Linked DNA regions of Kribbella sp. NBC_01245. The protein of the gene in region 1 interacts with the protein of each later gene in a pairwise test. Links are inferred from orthologs where the notes say so. Each region holds a gene or a part of one and is shown in the gene's direction. Other genes may lie near its edges.

Region 1 (9,163 bases):
CGATATCGACGAGTCGAACGGCGGCCGGCTGGACGCGATGATGCTCGACATGAAGCGCACGTTCGACGACGTCGTGCTCGCGCATGCCTCGCCCGAGAAGGCCAAGCAGATCCTGGAGAACCCGTTCTACGTCGCGTTGTCGTCGTCGTTCGCCGGCACCCAGGAGTACATGGCGATGGAGAAGCTCGGGCAGTTGCACAAGCGGGCGCTCGAGGACGACAGCTGGGACCTGATCGTGGTGGACACCCCGCCATCCCGCTCGGCGCTCGACTTCCTGGACGCGCCCGAGCGACTGGCCTCGCTGTTGGAGGGCCGCTTCCTGCGCCTGCTGCTTGCTCCGGCACGCGGGCCGCTGCGGTTGATGTCGGCCGGGGTCAACGTCGCGATGTCGGTGATGAACAAGATCCTCGGCGCACAGGTACTGACCGACGTACAGACCTTCGCGAACGCCTTCGACACCCTGTTTGGCGGTTTCCGCGATCGGGCCGAGAAGACCGTCGCCCTGCTGCGCGAACCGCTCACCAGCTTCGTCGTCGTGGCCGCGCCGCAGAACGACGCCCTGCGCGAAGCGTCGTACTTCACCGAGCGCCTCCGACAGGAGCGCATGCCGCTCGCGGGCGTCGTACTCAACCGGGTGACCACCACGCAGGCCCAGTCCCTTTCGGCCGAACGATGTCTCGCCGCGGCCGAGCAGCTCGGCGAGGACGGACTGGCGGGCGGCGTACTGCGTCTGCACGCCGATCGGATGCAGCAGGTTGTTGGCGATCAGAAGCGGGCCGACCGGTTCAAGCGCTGGCACCGGGCCATCCCGACGGTCTCGGTTCCGGCGCTGGCCGACGACGTGCACGACCTGGACGGACTCCGCACGATCGGGACTCTCTTAGCCGGCTGACTTCGCCCTGAGCGAACGGGGAATCAGGCGGCGCTGAGCATGGTTGAGCCTCACAGACTCAATTTTCAGTAGAGGGTGTGACTGCCGTGAGTGAGACCTTGAACCTTCCTGTTCTGCCGCTCGACGATGTCGTTGTTCTGCCCGGCATGGTCGTGCCCGTTCGCCTCGCCGAGGCGGAGGCCCGGGCCGCGATCGAGGCCGCGCAGGCCGCCGGGCAGGACCAGGTGCTGCTGGTGCCGCGCCTGGACGGGAAATATGCGAAAGCCGGCACGCTCGGTGAGATCGAGCAGATCGGCCGGCTGCCGGGCGGTGCCCAGGCGGCCGTGATCCGCGGGACGCAGCGCGTCAGCATCGGTGTCGGTACGACGGGCCCGGGTGCCGCGCTGTGGGTCGAGGCGACCGTCCTCGACGAGACCAGCGACGGGCGCGTCGGCGAGCTGGCCCGCGAGTACAAGCAGCTGGTCACGACCGTGCTGCAAAGGCGTGGCGCCTGGCAGGTGATCGACTCGGTCAAGCAGGTGGAAGGCGCTTCGGCCCTGTCCGACCTGGCCGGCTACGCGTCGTACCTGACCGATGAGCAGAAGCTCTGGCTGCTGGAGACGCCTGACGTGTCCGAGCGGCTGACCAAGCTGATCGGCTGGGCGAAGGACCACCTGGCCGAGCTCGAGGTGGCCGACACGATCAACAAGGACGTCCAGGAGGGGATGGAGAAGCAGCAGCGCGAGTTCCTGCTTCGCCAGCAGCTCGCGGCCGTCCGCAAGGAACTGGCCGAGCTGGACGGCACCACCGCCTCCGAGGAGGAGGACTACCGGGCCCGGGTCGAGGCCGCCGATCTGCCCGAGCACGTCCACAAGGCCGCGATCGCCGAGGTCGACAAGCTCGAGCGCACGTCCGAGCAGTCCCCCGAGGTCGGCTGGATCCGTACCTGGCTGGACACCGTGCTGGATCTGCCCTGGAACGAGCGGACCGAGGACGGGTACGACATCGCCGAGGCCCGCGCCATCCTCGACGCCGACCACGCCGGTCTGGATGACGTGAAGGAACGCATCACCGAATACCTGGCCGTACGGCGCCGCCGGGCCGATCGTGGTCTGGGCATCGTCGGCGGCCGTCGCAGTGGCGCGGTGCTGGCACTGGTCGGTCCGCCCGGCGTGGGTAAGACCTCGCTCGGCGAATCGGTCGCGCGGGCGATGGGACGGAAGTTCGTCCGGGTCGCGCTGGGTGGCGTCCGCGATGAGGCCGAGATCCGCGGTCACCGCCGGACGTACGTCGGTGCGCTGCCGGGGCGGATCGTCCGGGCCATCAAGGAGGCCGGTTCGATGAACCCGGTCGTGCTGCTGGACGAGATCGACAAGGTGGGTGCGGACTACCGGGGCGACCCGACGGCCGCGCTGCTGGAGGTCCTCGACCCCGCGCAGAACCACACCTTCCGCGACCACTACCTGGAGGTCGAGCTCGACCTGTCCGACGTGGTCTTCCTGGCCACGGCGAACGTGCTCGACTCGATCCCGGCGCCCCTGCTCGACCGGATGGAACTGGTCCAGCTCGACGGCTACACCGAGGAGGAGAAGGTAGTCATCGCTCGTGACCACCTACTGCCCCGGCAGCTGGATCGCGCGGGTCTACTGGCCGAGGAGACCTCTATCGACGAGGACGCTCTACGCCTGCTTGCTGGCGAATACACCCGCGAGGCCGGCGTACGGCAGCTAGAGCGAGCCATCGCCCGCGTGCTGCGCAAGGTGACAGCCAAGCTGGCTCTAGATCCTGCAGCGTCTCCGGTTGTGCACGTGACGTCTGCGGACTTGAAGGGTTACCTCGGCTCGCCGAAGTTCTCTCCCGAGTCAGCGGAGCGTACGGCGCTACCGGGCGTTGCGACGGGTCTAGCCGTCACAGGTGCTGGTGGTGACGTCTTGTTCATCGAGGCGTCGTTGGCCGACAAGGAGACCGGACCGACCGGAATCACCCTCACCGGGCAGTTGGGTGACGTGATGAAGGAGTCGGCCCAGATCGCCCTGTCGTACCTGCGGTCGCACGGCGCGGAGCTGGGTCTGCCGGTCGGCGATCTGGCCGAGCGCAACACCCACGTGCACGTGCCCGCGGGCGCCGTACCGAAGGACGGGCCGAGTGCCGGTGTGACGATGACGACCGCGCTGGCGTCGCTGTTGTCGGGACGGCCGGTCCGTTCCGAGGTGGCGATGACCGGTGAGGTCTCACTGACCGGACGCGTGCTGCCCATCGGTGGCGTCAAGCAGAAGCTGCTGGCGGCACACCGGGCGGGGCTGACCACGATCCTGATTCCGAAGCGGAATGAGCCGGATCTCGAGGATGTGCCGGCGTCGGTGCTGGCGGAATTGACCGTGCACGCGGTCAGCGACGTGCGGGAAGTGCTCGAGCTGGCCTTGGAGCCTGCCTCGGTCACCAGCACAGCGCACACTGTCGCAGCCTGATTGAGGAGTCTGTAGGCCGGGGATATCCCTGGCCTACAGACGTCTCGAGAGGCCGTTTAGTTGCCGTGAGGAAGATCACATCTGACGATTCGGCCTCAGCGCGATATCACGTAGGCTCGTCGTCATGCGCGTTAGGGATAAAGGCGACCGGGGAGTCGTCCAGTCGGTAGTTTTGTTTCTCGGGGTGAGCGTTCTATCCGGTGCACTGGCGGCCGGTCTCGCCATCCCCTTCGCCGGTCTGGCCGGGTTCGGCACCCAGCGGGCCTCGGAGACCTTCGAACAGCTGCCACAGGAGCTGAAGGTCACCCCACCGCCGGTCCGGTCCACCGTGGTCGGATCCGACGGCAAGCCGATCGCGAACCTGTTCGAGCAGAACCGGGTGATCCTGGGCAACCTGAGCGACATCGCGCCGATCATGAAGCAGGCGATCATCTCGATCGAGGACTACCGCTTCTACGAGCACGGCGCGCTCGATGCCAAGGGCACCCTGCGCGCCCTGATGCGCAACCAGACCGAGGGGTCGGTCCAGCAGGGTGGCTCGAGCATCACCCAGCAGTACGTGAAGCTCGTGCTGCTGCAGCAGGCCGATACGCCGGAAGAGCAGAAGGCCGCGACGGCCGAGACGTATGAGCGCAAGATCCGCGAACTGCGGTATGCGGTCGCCGTCGAGAAGCAGTACTCCAAGGACGAGATCCTGCTCCGCTACCTCAACCTGGCGAACTTCGGCGACGGCGCGTATGGCGTCGAGGCCGCGGCCCGGCACTACTTCAAGGCCACCGCGAAGACCCTGACGCTGCCGCAAGCCGCACTGCTGGCCGGCATCGTGAAGAGCCCGAGCGCGTACAACCCGACCACCGCCTCCGGCATGAAGCGGGCCAAGGAACGGCGTGACGTGGTCCTGCGGCGCATGCAGGAGCTCAAGGTCATCACGCCGAAGCAGGCCGCGGACGCGATCAAGACCCCGGTGATCGATAAGAACAAGGTCCAGGAAGTGCCGAAGGGCTGCGCCTCCTCGGCGTACCCCTTCTACTGCGAGTACGTCTACGCGCAACTGCTGAACAACCCGGCGCTAGGCAAGAACCCCAAAGAGCGGGCCGACTACATCAAGTCCGCGGGCCTGAAGATCCGCACTTCGCTCGACCGGGATGTCCAGAACAAGGCCCAGGCCGCGATCAGCGCGAATTCACAGCCTGGGGACCAGGCGATGGCCGCGATGAGCATCGTCGAACCGGGCACCGGTCTGGTGAAGGCGATGGTTCAGAGCCGGCCGTACGGCAACAACAAGGCCAAGGGCGAGACCACCTGGAACTACAACGTCGAAGCGTCGTACGGCAGCGGCTTCGGCGGCTTCCAGCCCGGCTCGACGATGAAGGCGTTCGTGCTGGCGGCAGCAATTCAGCAGGGCATCCCGCTGAACCACATGATCGACGCCAAGAAGACGATCAACCTGAGCGGCGCAAGGTTCCGGACCTGCAACGGCGTCGTGTGGGAGCCGAAGTACACGCCAAAGAACTCGACCATCAGCGGTCCGATGAACCTGATCAGGGCTACGGCCCAGTCGGTCAACACTTACTTCCTGCTGTTGTCCAAGGAGATCGGCTTGTGCGGGCCATCAACGCTTGCCACCAAGCTCGGTGTCGTCAATGCCAAGACCGAGGGTGGCGACATCATCGGTAAGCCGCTGAAGGTCTACCCTTCGTACACCCTGGGCGTCGGTAACGTCACACCGTTGATGATGGCAAATGCGTACGCGACCTTCGCGGCGCGCGGCAAGTACTGCACCCCGGTCGTCATCACCTCGATCACCGACAGCAACGGCAAGAACATCCCCACTCCGGGCGGCAACTGCACGCAGGTAATGCAGCCGGACTACGCGGATGGTGTGAACCGGGTGATGCAGAGTGTCATGACCACCGGCGGTACCGGCAGCAGGCTCAACTTTGGGCGTCCGGTCGCCGGCAAGACTGGTACGACGTCCGAAAGCAAGGCCGTCTGGTTCGTGGGCTACACGCCGACCTACGCGGCGGCGGTCGGTATCACCGACCCGGATGGTACCCAGGAGAGCCTCACCAAGCTGACGTTCAACGGACGTCGTCTCGGCGGCAGCGTTTCGGGTGGTGGCACCGCCGGACCCATCTGGGAGGCCGCGATGCGGTCGATCCACGAGGGTCTGCCTGAGATCCCTTTTCGTAAGCCCGACTCGGACATAGTGAAGGGAGACGTGCTACCGATACCCCGGGTAACGGGCATGTCCCCCGACGAGGCCGTGGCAACGCTGAAGGCCGCCGGGTTCAACCCCGAGGTGTCCGACGAGCGGCGCGATTCCGACCAGCCCGAGGGCACCGTGGCGTACACCTCGCCACGACGCAGCGACGGCGCCATCGCGGGCGCGACGATCATCATCTACCTGTCGAACGGCAAAGACCCGAACCCGCTCACCCCGCCGCCCACAACGACCACACCCCCGCCGACCGGCAAGCCGACCACCAAACCGACCAAACCCGGCGGCGGCACCACCTGCCCGCCCTGGCGCCCCAAGTGCAACGAACGCTAGCGCCGGTCTTTCAGTAAGGCGTTGATCCTGGGCGTGGATTGGGTCGAGGGGCCGTGAGGGTTGTTGGGCCTGAGGGGCTTGCCGGCGTTCCGTTGTCCTTTGGTCGCGGGTGGTCAAGCCGGTCAGCGTTCAGGTCCGGAGTGGATGCGGGATCAATAGGAGACGGCAAAAGCGGCTGCGAGGCCTTGTGCCCATTTCCAGTGTTTGGCGAGCCGCAGGTAGGTGCGGCGTTGCCCTCGGATGATGCGGGCTGCGGTGTTGAGGATCCGGTAGCGCAGCGCTTTGGGTTCACACGGTGGCCAGGTCCCCGTCAAGCAGCGTGTCTTGAGTCCAGGCGATTAGGTCGATGCCGGTCAGGGCGAGTTCCAGCAGCCGGCGTTGAGTGCAAACATTCGCGATGGGAACTGGCCGATACCGGTGTCTTTCGCGCAGCGGATCCGGTCTTCGACGCGGGCGTGGGCGCAGTGCCTGGCTTCCAGGTGGGCGAGCTGGCCACGAGCTGTGTCGGTGGCGAAGGCCTGGTAGCGCAGCCCGTCACGCTGGTCGATCAGTGACAGTTGCGCGCGGCCGGGTGCGGCCGTTCACGGCGCACGATGACCCGCTTAGCCTCGGGCCAGCCCGCAGGTCCCAGGCCGGCATCGAGAGCAATGACCAGGCCCGGCGCCAGTCGCCCGCCGGCTGTCAAGGCCGGTACATCCCGGCCATGGGCATATATCCCCGCCCATGCTCGACTTCGTGCCAGTCAATCACGCTCCCAGACGGCTACATGCGCTTGCCGCAACCGGTCCTGGACAGCCTCATCAAGGCTGTCCAGGACCCGCGATGCCGTGCCGCTCGAGGCGACCGGCCGAACAGACTGGTCGCGCGATATAGCCAGGTCCGAGATCGCAGCGCCGCTGTCGGCCAGCATCACCGCAACATCGACCAGCGCCCGGCCAGGGTTATGCGCCGAGCGGGACTGCCGCACCTCCCGCACCGAACGCGCCTCAACCAGCCCGTCACACGGCCAGATCCGCCAGCGGCCGCGACCTGGCATGCGAGCCGACACCCCGCCCATCAGCCGTCACCGTGACCGCCGGACCCGTCGTTGTGTCTCCGCCTACGAAGCACCTTCCCGCTTGGACCAAACTGAGTCTTGGACGCACCCAAAATCCCTTGCAGGTAAGGCACCTATCTATATCTACGACGCGTGTCGACCCCCACGATCACATCGTTACAGCAAAGCCATGGCCAAAGGACACGTCGGGGCGGAACCGGGACAGGGAAGCCCTGCGGCGGGCTGTGGTGACATTCCCTACCCGAGGAACTCAGGCCCTCCAGCCAGACCAGCCGGTGATATCAACTAGATTGACATATTCCGTGCCACTAGGCGCCGGGGCGTGGATCATAATATCGTGTGGATGCCTATAGACCATAAAAGAGATACCTCGACGGATATTCCCACCAAGGCTACCCCAGGCAAGTTCGTTTAAGATGGAGCCAGTAGGGGGGCGAAATGTGCGCACACCGATCTGTGCTGAATAGTCACTGGCGATCATGAAGATGTATTGAATGGTCAAGTCGCCTGCAGTAAACGACAGCGTGCGATAGAATGTGCCGCAGCGTGCGTTTCCTGTCAGTCCGCCGACAGTGAAGGAGTAAGTAGTGGCGCCGGCTGGGCAGGACTTTGTGAGCTCGTCTGATGCGACGCTATTCCAGAATGAAGGATCTGCCGCGATGCCCGCTTCCATTGCAGCGCTGCTTAGCGCCTGAGATGGAAGATGATTCGTTGCGATACCGACGCCCGTCAATGAAGCACTGAATAATGCAACTATGGAAACGATTCGTTGTACGCTCCTTAGCATTTATCCCCCTATTGAAAATAGGCTTTAACTGCAGGTCAATAAAATACAGGTCACCGGGAGTTCTCGGGAAGGGCTGCCAAAATTGCAGGAACATGCAAAAGCGCCGCGCTCCCCCGCCCCGGCTTGAGCTCTTTGCTGCTCTTAAGGAACACGAAGATCCGTGGCGGGGGTGGGCAAACACCCGCCACGGATCATTCTCATTGCTCAGACCCAGGGCGGGCAGCCGCGCTTATGGCAGTGCCATCCCGTGTATTTCACGCCATCGCCACCGTGCCAGTCCCTGACACCGAGGAAACCTTCATTGTTCGGGCCGTACGACCCCAGCATGTTGGTCCACTCGGCAGTTTCGCCCGGCGAGAAGGCGATCTGCAGACGCTTAATATTCGTGTACTGCTTGGTCGTGGCGTTGTAGTAACCGCGTTCCACATAGAGCGTCGAATCCCAGAACTGCGGCGCCCACGTGCTGAAGACCCAATACGCATTACAGGCCTTCGAGTAGGTGAGCATCACTTCGGTGGTGCCGCGGACATTCACCGCGTCCTTGTTGCATCCCATCGCAACCGGACCCTTGTTGTCGCAAGTGGAGCCATAGCAGCCGACAGCGAAGGCCGATGTCGGGACTACGAGCCCCAACGAGACCACCGCGGCGCCAACGAACGCCGCCACGACTCTTACCATTCTCTGCATCCTCACAGCAATTTCCCTCCGTTGAGTTCAATCCGTCTATGGAGCTTTGACAAATGACTCGCGGCGAACCTCGAGTGCGAGCATCGTCGCGTTTAGCGGACGCCCTCGTGGAGCCCACTCCTCCCAGTCACTGCCAGTTGTCGCCTCGAAATACCCCACGGGAAGCGGATTCCGAAGAAACTGTTGCCGCTCCCCTCTCCTGCCGACCTGAAGCCTCAGAACGAGGTCAGCGTTGGCGTACGTCACCGAAGCCACCTCCGATTCCGGCACACCCCCAGCCCTCACTACTGCCGGATCAAGCTGTTCACCCGACCGCACCGAGTGCCACTCCCCGTGCCAGCCACGTGGCCGCAGTTTCTGATCCAGAGTCAGCAACGCATGAATCGGTCGGCCGACTATCAACCCCGCCGACCGGACAAATCCACAAGACGAATCCCAAGGAATCTCCGCGCTACCCTTCGGCCCTTGCGCTCGCTCGATACAAGTCACAGCTTCCCGGGCCTTTGGTTTGCCAGACTCATTCGCTGCTGCAAAAACGAGGGCTTCAACCCGCTCCGAGTCCTCGCGAGCACCGGAAAGGCGTTCTTTGAACAGGTCACTCTTGGGATCGACAAGCTGGGGTTCGTCGCGCGTTGCGCTGTGGCAACCAGCCAATAGAGCCACGATCGCAATCCCGGGCATCAGCGATCTCAACGACTCATCACCAGCCCATCTTTTGCTTGATAGCGTCGGCGTAGAG
Region 2 (9,133 bases), 2.0 Mb from region 1 along the record:
ACCGGCGCCACGGCTTGCCGGCCTTGTCGTACAGGATCCAGGTGCCGGCGTCGGCCGGGCCGTAGCTATAGGTGTCGTCGCCGTAGGCAATGGTGTCGCTGCCACCGGAAGCCATGCCGAAGTTGAACGCGACGCCGTGCTTCTTCGAACCGTCCGGGCGGCTGACGAACCGCTGGCTGGCCGGGTCCTCCGAGGTCGGTGGGGCGCGGGGAAGCGCGCCTCCACCAGCAACGATGCGGAGAACGACCGGTTGGTTGTGCCAGACCTGCGAGCCGGTCGCGGGAGCGTCACCCGCTAGGCTGAGCGTCCCAGTCGGTTCCGCCTGAACACCCGGAGAGAGTGACATGTCGCAGCGCACCCTGGTCCTGCTCAAGCCCGACGCCGTTCGGCGGGGCCTGGTCGGTGACATCCTCGGCCGGTTCGAGGCCAAGGGCCTGAGCCTGGTCGCGATGGAGCTGCGCACGATCGACGCCGATCAGGCCGACCAGCACTACGCCGAGCACGTCGAGCGCGACTTCTACCCGCCGCTGCGCGCGTTCGTCACCAGTGGTCCGCTGGTGGCGCTGGTGCTCGAGGGCGACGAGGCGATCGAGGTGGTGCGCGCGCTGAACGGCGCCACCGACGGACGCAAGGCGGCTCCGGGCACGATCCGTGGCGACTTGTCGCTGTCGAACCGCGAGAACCTGGTTCACGGTTCCGACTCCCCGGAGTCCGCCGAGCGCGAGATCAAGCTCTGGTTCCCCGACCTCCCCTGAGCCCGAAGATCAGGGATGGCCGATTCCGACGCCCATGTAGGTGAAGTCGGAGGCGATGGTCTGGTAGCGGGAGCGGAAGATCACGCGGATCTCCTGCGGGTACTTGTAGCCGAAGTTGATCCCCCCGCCCCAGCGCCCGGTGGACGTGGACTCGAAGTCGTTCACCACGCCATACTCGCCGCCCCAGCCGTAGCGACGGCCCTGCAGTTCGACGAGCTGCCACGGCAGTGGTGAGAGTCCACCCTTGCTGTTGTACGCCTTCAAGTAGCCGCCTACCCACAACACGTCGTTGTTGTCGGCCTGGAACTTGCCGGTCGGGTATGCCGTCAGCACCGAGGCGCGCTTCACCCGCGCGACCGAGGTCTGCTTGGCCGGGTCGAGCGACCGCACCGCGCCCTGCCCGTTCCAGCTGACGGCGATCTGCCGGATGGTCCAGTCGCCGGTGTCGGCCCAGCCCAGCCGGTGAGTGGCCCGCACCCAGCCGGTCGACGGGTCGAAGCTGGCGTTGGCGTTGCGGAACTGGCTGCCGTCGCGACGGCTGATCCCGATCGCGAACACGGCGCCCTGGCAGAGCGCCGGGTTGATCCGGAAGTTCGGCACGACGTTGCGGTGGTTCGGCGACAGCGTCACGCCGACGAACCCGGTCTCCTGGCCCATCGCGGGCAGCCGCGACATCGAGCTCAGACACTGGTGACTGGGCGCGGCCGACGCGGGCAGAGTGCCGACGGTGCCGGTGACGGCCGCCAGGACAACGGGTAGTGCGACGGCAAACCGGAGCAGTTTCATGGTCCCCTCCCAAGGGAATAGCTGGTGTGATGTGTGACACACCAACTTCGCCGCGAGTTGCTCGTTGACCTTCACGGTTCGGTAACGAGGCTCCGGACCCCGGATGATGGCATGGGGTAGTCGGTCGGATACGATGCGTGAGTGGCTGAGCGGTGACGTGTCGGTCGCCGGGCGGGGGCCGGAACGCGTCTAGCCTGTGGAGCGAAGCAATGGGCGGGAGGCGGCGCGATGGCGAACAGCATGCTCGGCCGCGATATGGCGGTAGATCTCGGTACGGCGAACACCCTGGTTTATGTCCGCGGACGTGGCGTCGTGCTGAACGAGCCGTCCGTGGTCGCGACCCGGACCGACGAACCGCGCGAGGCGGTCGCCTTCGGGCATGAGGCGAAGAAGATGATCGGCCGGACGCCGGGCAACATCACCGCGATCCGGCCGTTGAAGGACGGCGTGATCGCGGACTTCGACGCCGCCGAGCAGATGCTGCGCTACTTCATCCAGCGCGTGCACCGCCGTCGGTACTTCGCGAAACCCCGGATCGTCGTCTGCGTTCCGTCGGGGATCACCGCCGTCGAGCAGCGCGCTGTCCGGGACGCGGGCTATATGGCCGGCGCCCGCAAGGTCTACATCATCGAGGAGCCGATGGCCGCGGCCCTCGGGTCCAACCTCGAGGTGCGCGACGCCACCGGCAACATGGTCGTCGACGTCGGCGGTGGGACCACCGAGGTCGCGGTGATCTCGTTCGGCGGCATCGTCACCAGCCAGTCGATCCGGGTCGGCGGTGACGCCATCGACAAGGCCATCCAGACGTACTGCAAGAAGGAGTACTCGCTGATGCTCGGCGAGGCCACCTCCGAGCAGATCAAGATGACCATCGGCTCGGCCTTCCCGGCCCGCGAGGAGCCGACCGCCGAGATCCGCGGCCGGGACATGGTCTCCGGCCTGCCGCGCACGGTGAAGGTCTCCGCGGCCGATATCCGCAAGGCGATCGAAGAACCACTCGCCTCGATCATCGACGCGGTCAAGGCCACCCTGGACAAGACGCCGCCCGAGCTGGCCGGTGACATCGTCGACCGGGGCATCGTGCTCACCGGCGGCGGTGCCCTGCTGCAGGGCCTGGACGAGCGCCTGCGGCACGAGACCGGTATCCCGATCCATGTCGCGGACAACCCGCTCGACGCCGTCGTGCTCGGCGCGGGCAAGTGCGTGGACAACATCGAGACCCTGCAACGCATCCTCGTCACCGACCGCCGCTGAGGACCGACGAATGCTGAAAGATCTCGGCGCACCGCCTACCAGGGGTGTGGTCCGGTCCGCCGGGCTGCCCAAGGACATCCGCCGCCGCCGGACCGTGCTCGCGCTGGTCGTGCTGGCCTCGCTCACCCTGATGATCCTGGACGCCCGCCGCTCAGCCGGGTCGCCGGTCGATCCGTTGCGCGATACCGCGGCCGGCATCTTCGGCCCGCTGCAGTCGAGCGCGACGTCGGCCCGCAAACCGGTCGACGACCTCAAGGCGAAGTTCGCCGCGGCCGAGCGACTCACCGCGGAGAACGAGCGCCTCCGCGAGGAAAACCGCAAACTGACGAGTCAGCTGCGAAGCACCGACTACGCCCGCAAGCGTGCCGTCGAGCTCGACAAGCTGCTCCGGGTCGCGAGCAACGTCGGCTACAAGATCGCGCCCGCCCGGGTGATCGCGATCGGGCCCGCGCAGAGCTTCAGCCAGACCATCACGATCGACGCCGGCGCGGCGGACGGCGTTCGCGCCGACATGACCGTGCTGAACGGCGACGGCCTGATCGGCCGGGTCGTGCGAGCCACCGCGTCGACCGCGACGGTGCTGCTGATCGGCGACCGCGGTTCCACCGTCGGCGGGCGCCTCGACACCACTCAGGCCCTCGGCTTTGTCACCGGCCGCGGTGAGCTCGGTTCGCACGCCACTTTGGAATACCGGCTGGTCGACCTCAAGGCCCGGCCCAGGGTCGGCGCGAAGGTGATGACCTGGGGCTCGAGCGGCAACGCGCCGTACGTCGCGGGCGTGCCGATCGGCGTCATCACCTCGGTCGGCCCCGCCACCGGCACGCTCGGGTCCACTGCCCTGATCAGGCCGTACGCCGATGCCGGCCGGATCGACACCGTCGGCGTGGTCGTCGGGCCGACCGCCCGCAGCTCACGCCGACCGCTACCGGGGCCGCGCTGATGGCGGGCCTGCGCGTCGCGATCGCCGCGCTGTTCCTGATGGTCGCCGTGACCCTGCAACTCTCGACGCTGCCGCAACTGGCCATCGCCGGGGTGACGTGTGACCTCGCACTGGTGGTCGTCGTCGCGCTCGGCCTGGCCCGCGGGCCGGAGTTCGGCGCGATCGCGGGCTTCACGGGCGGCCTACTGCTCGACCTCGCGCCACCGGCCGACCACACCGCCGGCCGCTGGGCACTCGCGTTCGCGCTCGCGGGGTATGTCGCGGGCCTGGCCCGGCGGGAGAGCTTCGTCGGTCCCTGGGCGACGGCCGTCACGGTGGTCGTCGGCACAGTGCTTTCGCTGACCGTCTTCACCGCCACCGGGTCGTTGCTGCATGACCCATCTGTCGACTGGTCGTCGTACGGCGAGCGCCTCGGCATCGCCACCGGGTACGACCTCCTCGCGGCCGTGCTGGTGATCCCGCTGGTGTTGTGGGTGATGCGACTGGTGGTGCCACCAGGCGAGCGCAGGCGGGTGCTGTCGTGAGCAGTTACAACCCCGCCCCCGAGCGGCCGCGGCTGCGGTTGTTCGTGATCCGCGTGCTCGTTTTCTCCTTGCTGATAACGCTTTTCGCTCGGCTCTGGTGGCTCCAGGTGGTGGTCGGGGACGACTACGCCGACGCCGCCGACCAGAACCGGGTCCGCGAGGTGCTCACCCCGGCGGCCCGTGGCAACATCGTCGACGCCGCCGGGCGGACGCTGGTCGGCAACCGGGTCTCACTCGTCATCACCGTCGACCGGACCGTGCTGGTGAAACTGCCCGAGGCGCAGGCCAAACAGGTGCTGGTCCGGCTGGCGAAGGTCCTCCGGCAGACCCCGGCCGACCTCACCGCCCGGACGAAGCTCTGCGGCGAGCCCGGCGCGAGCAAACCGCCCGTCTGCTGGAACGGATCGCCGTACCAGCCGATCCCGGTGGCGAAGGACGTCAGCGAACAGGTCGCGATCGAGATCATGGAGCATCGGGAGAACTTCCCGGGCGTCAACGCCGAATCGGCCGCACTCCGCGCCTACCCCGCGCCGTACAAGGTGAACGCGGCTCACCTGCTCGGCTATCTCTCGCCGATCACCACCGGTGAGCTGGAGGATATGGAGGAGGCCGGGCAGGACCCGGTCACCCATCGGTCGGACCTGGTCGGCCGGGCCGGCGTCGAGCGCACGTACGACGCGATGCTGCGCGGCACGCCCGGCGTGAAGAGCGTGACCGTCGACAACCTCGGCCTGACCACGGGCGTGGCCAAGCAGACCGCGCCGGTGCCCGGGTCGACCCTCGTCACGAGCATCGACTCGCGGATCCAGTCTGTCTTGGAGCGCCAGTTGTACGGCGCGATGCTGACCGCGCGAAAGCAGTACGACAAGAACACTCGCCGCAACTACGTCGCGGATTCCGGCGCGGCCGTGGTGATGGACGTGAAGACCGGGCAGATCGTCGCGATGGCCAGCCAGCCGACGTACAACCCGGGGGTCTGGGTCGGCGGCATCACCCAGCGGGAGCTGGACGCGCTCTACTCGCCCAAGGCCGGTACGCCGCTGCTGTCGCGCGCGTTGCAGGGACAGCTCGCGCCCGGGTCGACGTTCAAGCCGATCACCACGGCGGCCGCGATCAACGCGGGCTATTCGCTGAAGAGCAAGCTGGACTGTTCGTCGTACTTCGAGGTCGGGAATCGCAAGTTCAAGAACTACGAGTCCGCGTCGTACGGGCGGATCGGGTTCGACCGGGCGTTGTCGATCTCGTGCGACACCTTCTACTACCGGATCGCGTACGACCTGTGGCTGCGCGCGGGCGGCAACTCCGGTGACGTCGACGCGAAGGACCCGGTCGTCGAGATGGCGAAGGCCTTCGGGCTCGGCCGTCCGACCGGTATCGACATCCCGGGCGAGGCCGCCGGCCGGATCGCGGATCGCAAGTGGAAGAAGGAGTACTACGACGCGCAGAAGGACTACTACTGCAAGATGGCGGCCAATCCCGAGCCGGGGACGTCCGCGTTCTTGAAGCAGTTCTCGCGCGAGTTCTGCGAGGACGGCTGGCGGTATCGCGCGGGCGACGCGGTCAACTTCTCCATCGGGCAAGGCGATACGACCATCACACCGTTGCAGCTGGCAACGATCTACTCGGCCTTGGCCAACGGTGGTGTGCTCTGGGAACCGCGCCTCGGCAAGAAGCTCGTCGGCCCGGGCGGCAAGGTCAAGGCGATCCCGTCGAAGTCGTCCGGCCGGTTGCCCATCTCCCCGTCGGTGCTGGCGTACATGGACAAGGCGCTGAAGGAGACGACTCGGACCGGCACGGCCGCGTGGAAGTTCGGCGGCTTCCCGCTGGACAAGCACCCGGTCCGTTCGAAGACCGGCACGGCCGAGGTGTACGGCAAGCAGACGACGTCCTGGCTCGCGACGTACGACGAACGCTATGCCGTCGTGATGATGCTGTCGCAGGCCGGTTCGGGCTCGGGCGCCTCCGGCACGGCCGTCCGTCACGTCTGGGAAGCGCTCTATAACGTGAAGGTCCCGGCTCCGGCTCCAGGTAAGAAGCCATGAGCCTGATGTACGGCGGCGGCCGGTCGCGCCTGGATCGGCGCTGGCCCCTACGGCAGGCCGATTGGCTGCTCGTACTGGCTGTCGGCGCGTTGTCGGCGGTGGGCGCGATGCTGATCTGGTCCGCCACCTATCAGCGCGATGCGCTCACCGGCGGCGATCAGTACGACTTTCTCCTGCGCCACCTGATGAACTTCGCCATCGGCCTGGTGCTGGCCGTCGGCGCCGCGGTCATCCCGCATCGCTGGGTCCGCATCCTCACCCCTTTCGTGTACGCCGGTTCCGTGCTCGGGCTGATCCTCGTGCTCGTGCCGGGCGTTGGTGCCGTCGTGAACGGCTCGCGCTCCTGGATCCACCTGCCCGGGTTGTCGATCCAGCCGAGCGAGTTCGCCAAGCTCGCGGTCATCGTCGGGATGGCCCTGCTGATCGCGGAGAAGGGTGAGACGAACCATCGCGAAGAGGCCCGCACCATCGATCTCGCCCAGTCCCTAGTGGTGGCGGCGATCCCGGTCGCCCTCGTCGTACTGCAACCAGACCTCGGCACGGTGATGGTCCTCGGCGCCCTGGTCTTCGGCATCATCGCGGTGTCTGGCGTATCGAAGCGCTGGCTGGTGGGTCTGGTGCTGGTGGCCACGACGACGGCCGTGCTGGCGATCCAGTTCCACGTGCTGAAGGACTACCAGCTCGCGCGGTTCGCGGCCTTCGCCGATCCGTCGCAGGACCCACGCGGTATCGGCTACAACGTGAACCAGGCCCGCATCGCGATCGGCAACGGCGGCGTCTTCGGCCAAGGGCTGTTCCACGGTTCGCAGACGCAGAACGCGTTTGTGCCCGAGCAGCACACCGACTTCGTCTTCACGGTGGCGGGAGAGGAGCTCGGCCTGATCGGCGCCGGCGGCATCATCGTGCTGTTCGCGATCGTGCTCTGGCGTGGCCTGCGCATCGCGGTCAACGCGCGCGACGCCTTCGGCCGGCTGGTCGCGACCGGAGTCGTCTGCTGGTTCGGCTTCCAGGCCTTCGAGAACATCGGCATGACCCTCGGCATCATGCCCGTCACCGGCCTGCCGCTGCCGTTCGTCTCCTACGGCGGCTCCTCGATGTTCTCCGGCCTACTAGCGGTCGGCTTGCTCCAGAACATCCATCTGCGCAGCAACTCGATCTAGCCGAGGTGCGTCTCGGCGCCGTCCAGACAGAGGTCGATGATGTAGCGGAAGGCCTGCTCGTCGTCCTTGACGATCTGCGCCGGCGTGCGCCCGCGGGTGCTTAGCTGGGAGGCCATCGCCGCCAGGCCGGGAGTGTCCTCACGGTTGCCATGGGCAAGGAACGCGTCGCGGGCGGCAAGCCGTTCCTCTACGCGCTCGGCCCGTTCGTCCTCGAGGTCGACGTGCAGGAACCCGGTGCCGACGAGATAGCTGTAGATGTCGACGGCCTCGTCGCCGAACCCGGCCCGTTGCAACACCGTCACGCCCCGGTCGATGATGCGCATCGCCGACGGCACGGTCGGGCCGGCCAGGTAGAGCCGGCGCGCGACGCCGGGATACTTCCGCAGCACCTTGCGCCCCTCGCAGAGGAACTCGGTGAACCAGTCGCGCCAGGGCAAGTCGGCCGGCGGGCAAGGCATCTGCGCGACCACCCGCTCGGTGACGGCGTGCAGCACGGCGTCCCGGCCGCCGATGTGGTGGTAGATGACCGCGGGATAGACGTCGAGCTCGCCGGCCAGGTCCCGCACGCTCCACCCGTCCAGCCCTTTGCGCGCGGTGAGAGCCGTCGCGGCGGCCGCGACCTTGGCCGCGGTGATCGGCGGCAGGCCGGCCGCCGTCCTCGACTTGGGCGAACTGGGTGTCATGCGTCCAGACCTAATCATGTCTCCCGGTGGTAAGGTCAACCTAACCCGTTGAACACTGTACAAGGAATGCCATGAATCAGCCCGCCCGACGCCCACTCGTGCTCGTCTATCTCGCCGTCTTCGGCGGCTACTTCGGCCAGCAGATGATCATGCCGATCCTGCCGCCACTCGCCCGCGAGCTCCGGCTCAGCGAGGTCCACCTAGGCCTGGTGATGACCGTCGCCGCGGCGATCGTCGTCCTGGCCAGCCCGTTCTGGGGCCGCCGTAGCGAAGCCCTTGGCCGCAAACCGGTCATCGTCATGGGCCTCGCCGGCGCCATCCTCGGCCTGACCGGGTTCGCCGTCGTGACCAAGTTCGGTCTGGATGGACGCTGGTCGTTGCCGGTCTTGTTCGGGTTGATCCTGGTCAGCCGCAGCTTCCTCTTCGGCGGCTTCATGGCAGCCATCCCGGTCGCCGCGCAGACGTACGTCGCTGACGTGACGTCCGACGAAAAGTCCCGAGTTCGCGGCTTGTCGTTGATCGGCGCGGTGACTGGTCTCGCGTTGGTACTTGGCCCGGCCATTGGTGGTTTGCTCGGGCGGTTTGGGTTGTTGATCCCGCTGTACGTCGCTCCGGCCGCGTTGGTTCCGTTGGCCGTGCTGGTGGCTCTGCGCCTACCGGCCGAGCCTCGGCATGCCGAGCGGCCGGTGGTGCCGCGGTTGAGCCCGTTCGATCGGCGGATCTGGCCGTTCTTGGTGATCGGGTTCGGGCTGTTCCTGTCGTTGGCGTTGATGCAGATGACGATCGGGTTTCTGCTGCAGGATCGGTTGGGGTTGACCTCTGAGCAGACGGCTCGGACTACCGGGTTCGCGTTGCTTTGTGCGGGGTTGCCGATGTTGGTGATGCAGGCGGCGGTGGTGCCGAAGCTCGGGTGGGCGCCGTTGCGGATGCTGCGGGTTGGGATTCCGGTGGCGATCTTTGGGTTCCTGCTGGTCGTTCCGGGGTTTGGG

The links.
Region 2: the proteins of OG394_RS23695 (region 1) and mrdA interact in binary tests that used the Escherichia coli proteins (3 or more experiments, as listed by UniProt). The link is inferred for Kribbella sp. NBC_01245 from one-to-one orthologs.

What each region holds. Positions count from the first base shown.
Region 1 is NZ_CP108487.1:5,256,781-5,265,943, forward strand. Bases 3,179-6,208 are described here. They hold OG394_RS23695 (penicillin-binding protein), read left to right. Parts: upstream 3,179-3,523; coding sequence 3,524-5,893; downstream 5,894-6,208. Other genes in these bases: lon (endopeptidase La), read left to right, coding at 3,179-3,339. Also shown: OG394_RS23685 (ArsA family ATPase), read left to right, coding at 1-892; more of lon, read left to right, coding at 979-3,178; OG394_RS23710 (hypothetical protein), read right to left, coding at 7,201-7,623; OG394_RS23715 (hypothetical protein), read right to left, coding at 7,942-8,403; OG394_RS23720 (golvesin C-terminal-like domain-containing protein), read right to left, coding at 9,125-9,163. UniProt on the Escherichia coli protein: Cell wall formation. Synthesis of cross-linked peptidoglycan from the lipid intermediates.
Region 2 is NZ_CP108487.1:3,294,820-3,303,952, reverse strand. What follows is about bases 3,779-6,778. They hold mrdA (penicillin-binding protein 2), read left to right. Parts: upstream 3,779-4,255; coding sequence 4,256-6,301; downstream 6,302-6,778. Other genes in these bases: rodA (rod shape-determining protein RodA), read left to right, coding at 6,298-6,778; mreD (rod shape-determining protein MreD), read left to right, coding at 3,779-4,259. Outside these bases: OG394_RS14505 (hypothetical protein), read right to left, coding at 1-346; ndk (nucleoside-diphosphate kinase), read left to right, coding at 345-755; OG394_RS14495 (hypothetical protein), read right to left, coding at 765-1,541; OG394_RS14490 (rod shape-determining protein), read left to right, coding at 1,770-2,795; rod shape-determining protein MreC, read left to right, coding at 2,806-3,735; more of mreD, read left to right, coding at 3,735-3,778; more of rodA, read left to right, coding at 6,779-7,461; OG394_RS14465 (TetR/AcrR family transcriptional regulator), read right to left, coding at 7,458-8,144; OG394_RS14460 (MFS transporter), read left to right, coding at 8,216-9,133. UniProt on the Escherichia coli protein: Catalyzes cross-linking of the peptidoglycan cell wall. Responsible for the determination of the rod shape of the cell. Is probably required for lateral peptidoglycan synthesis and maintenance of the correct diameter during lateral and centripetal growth.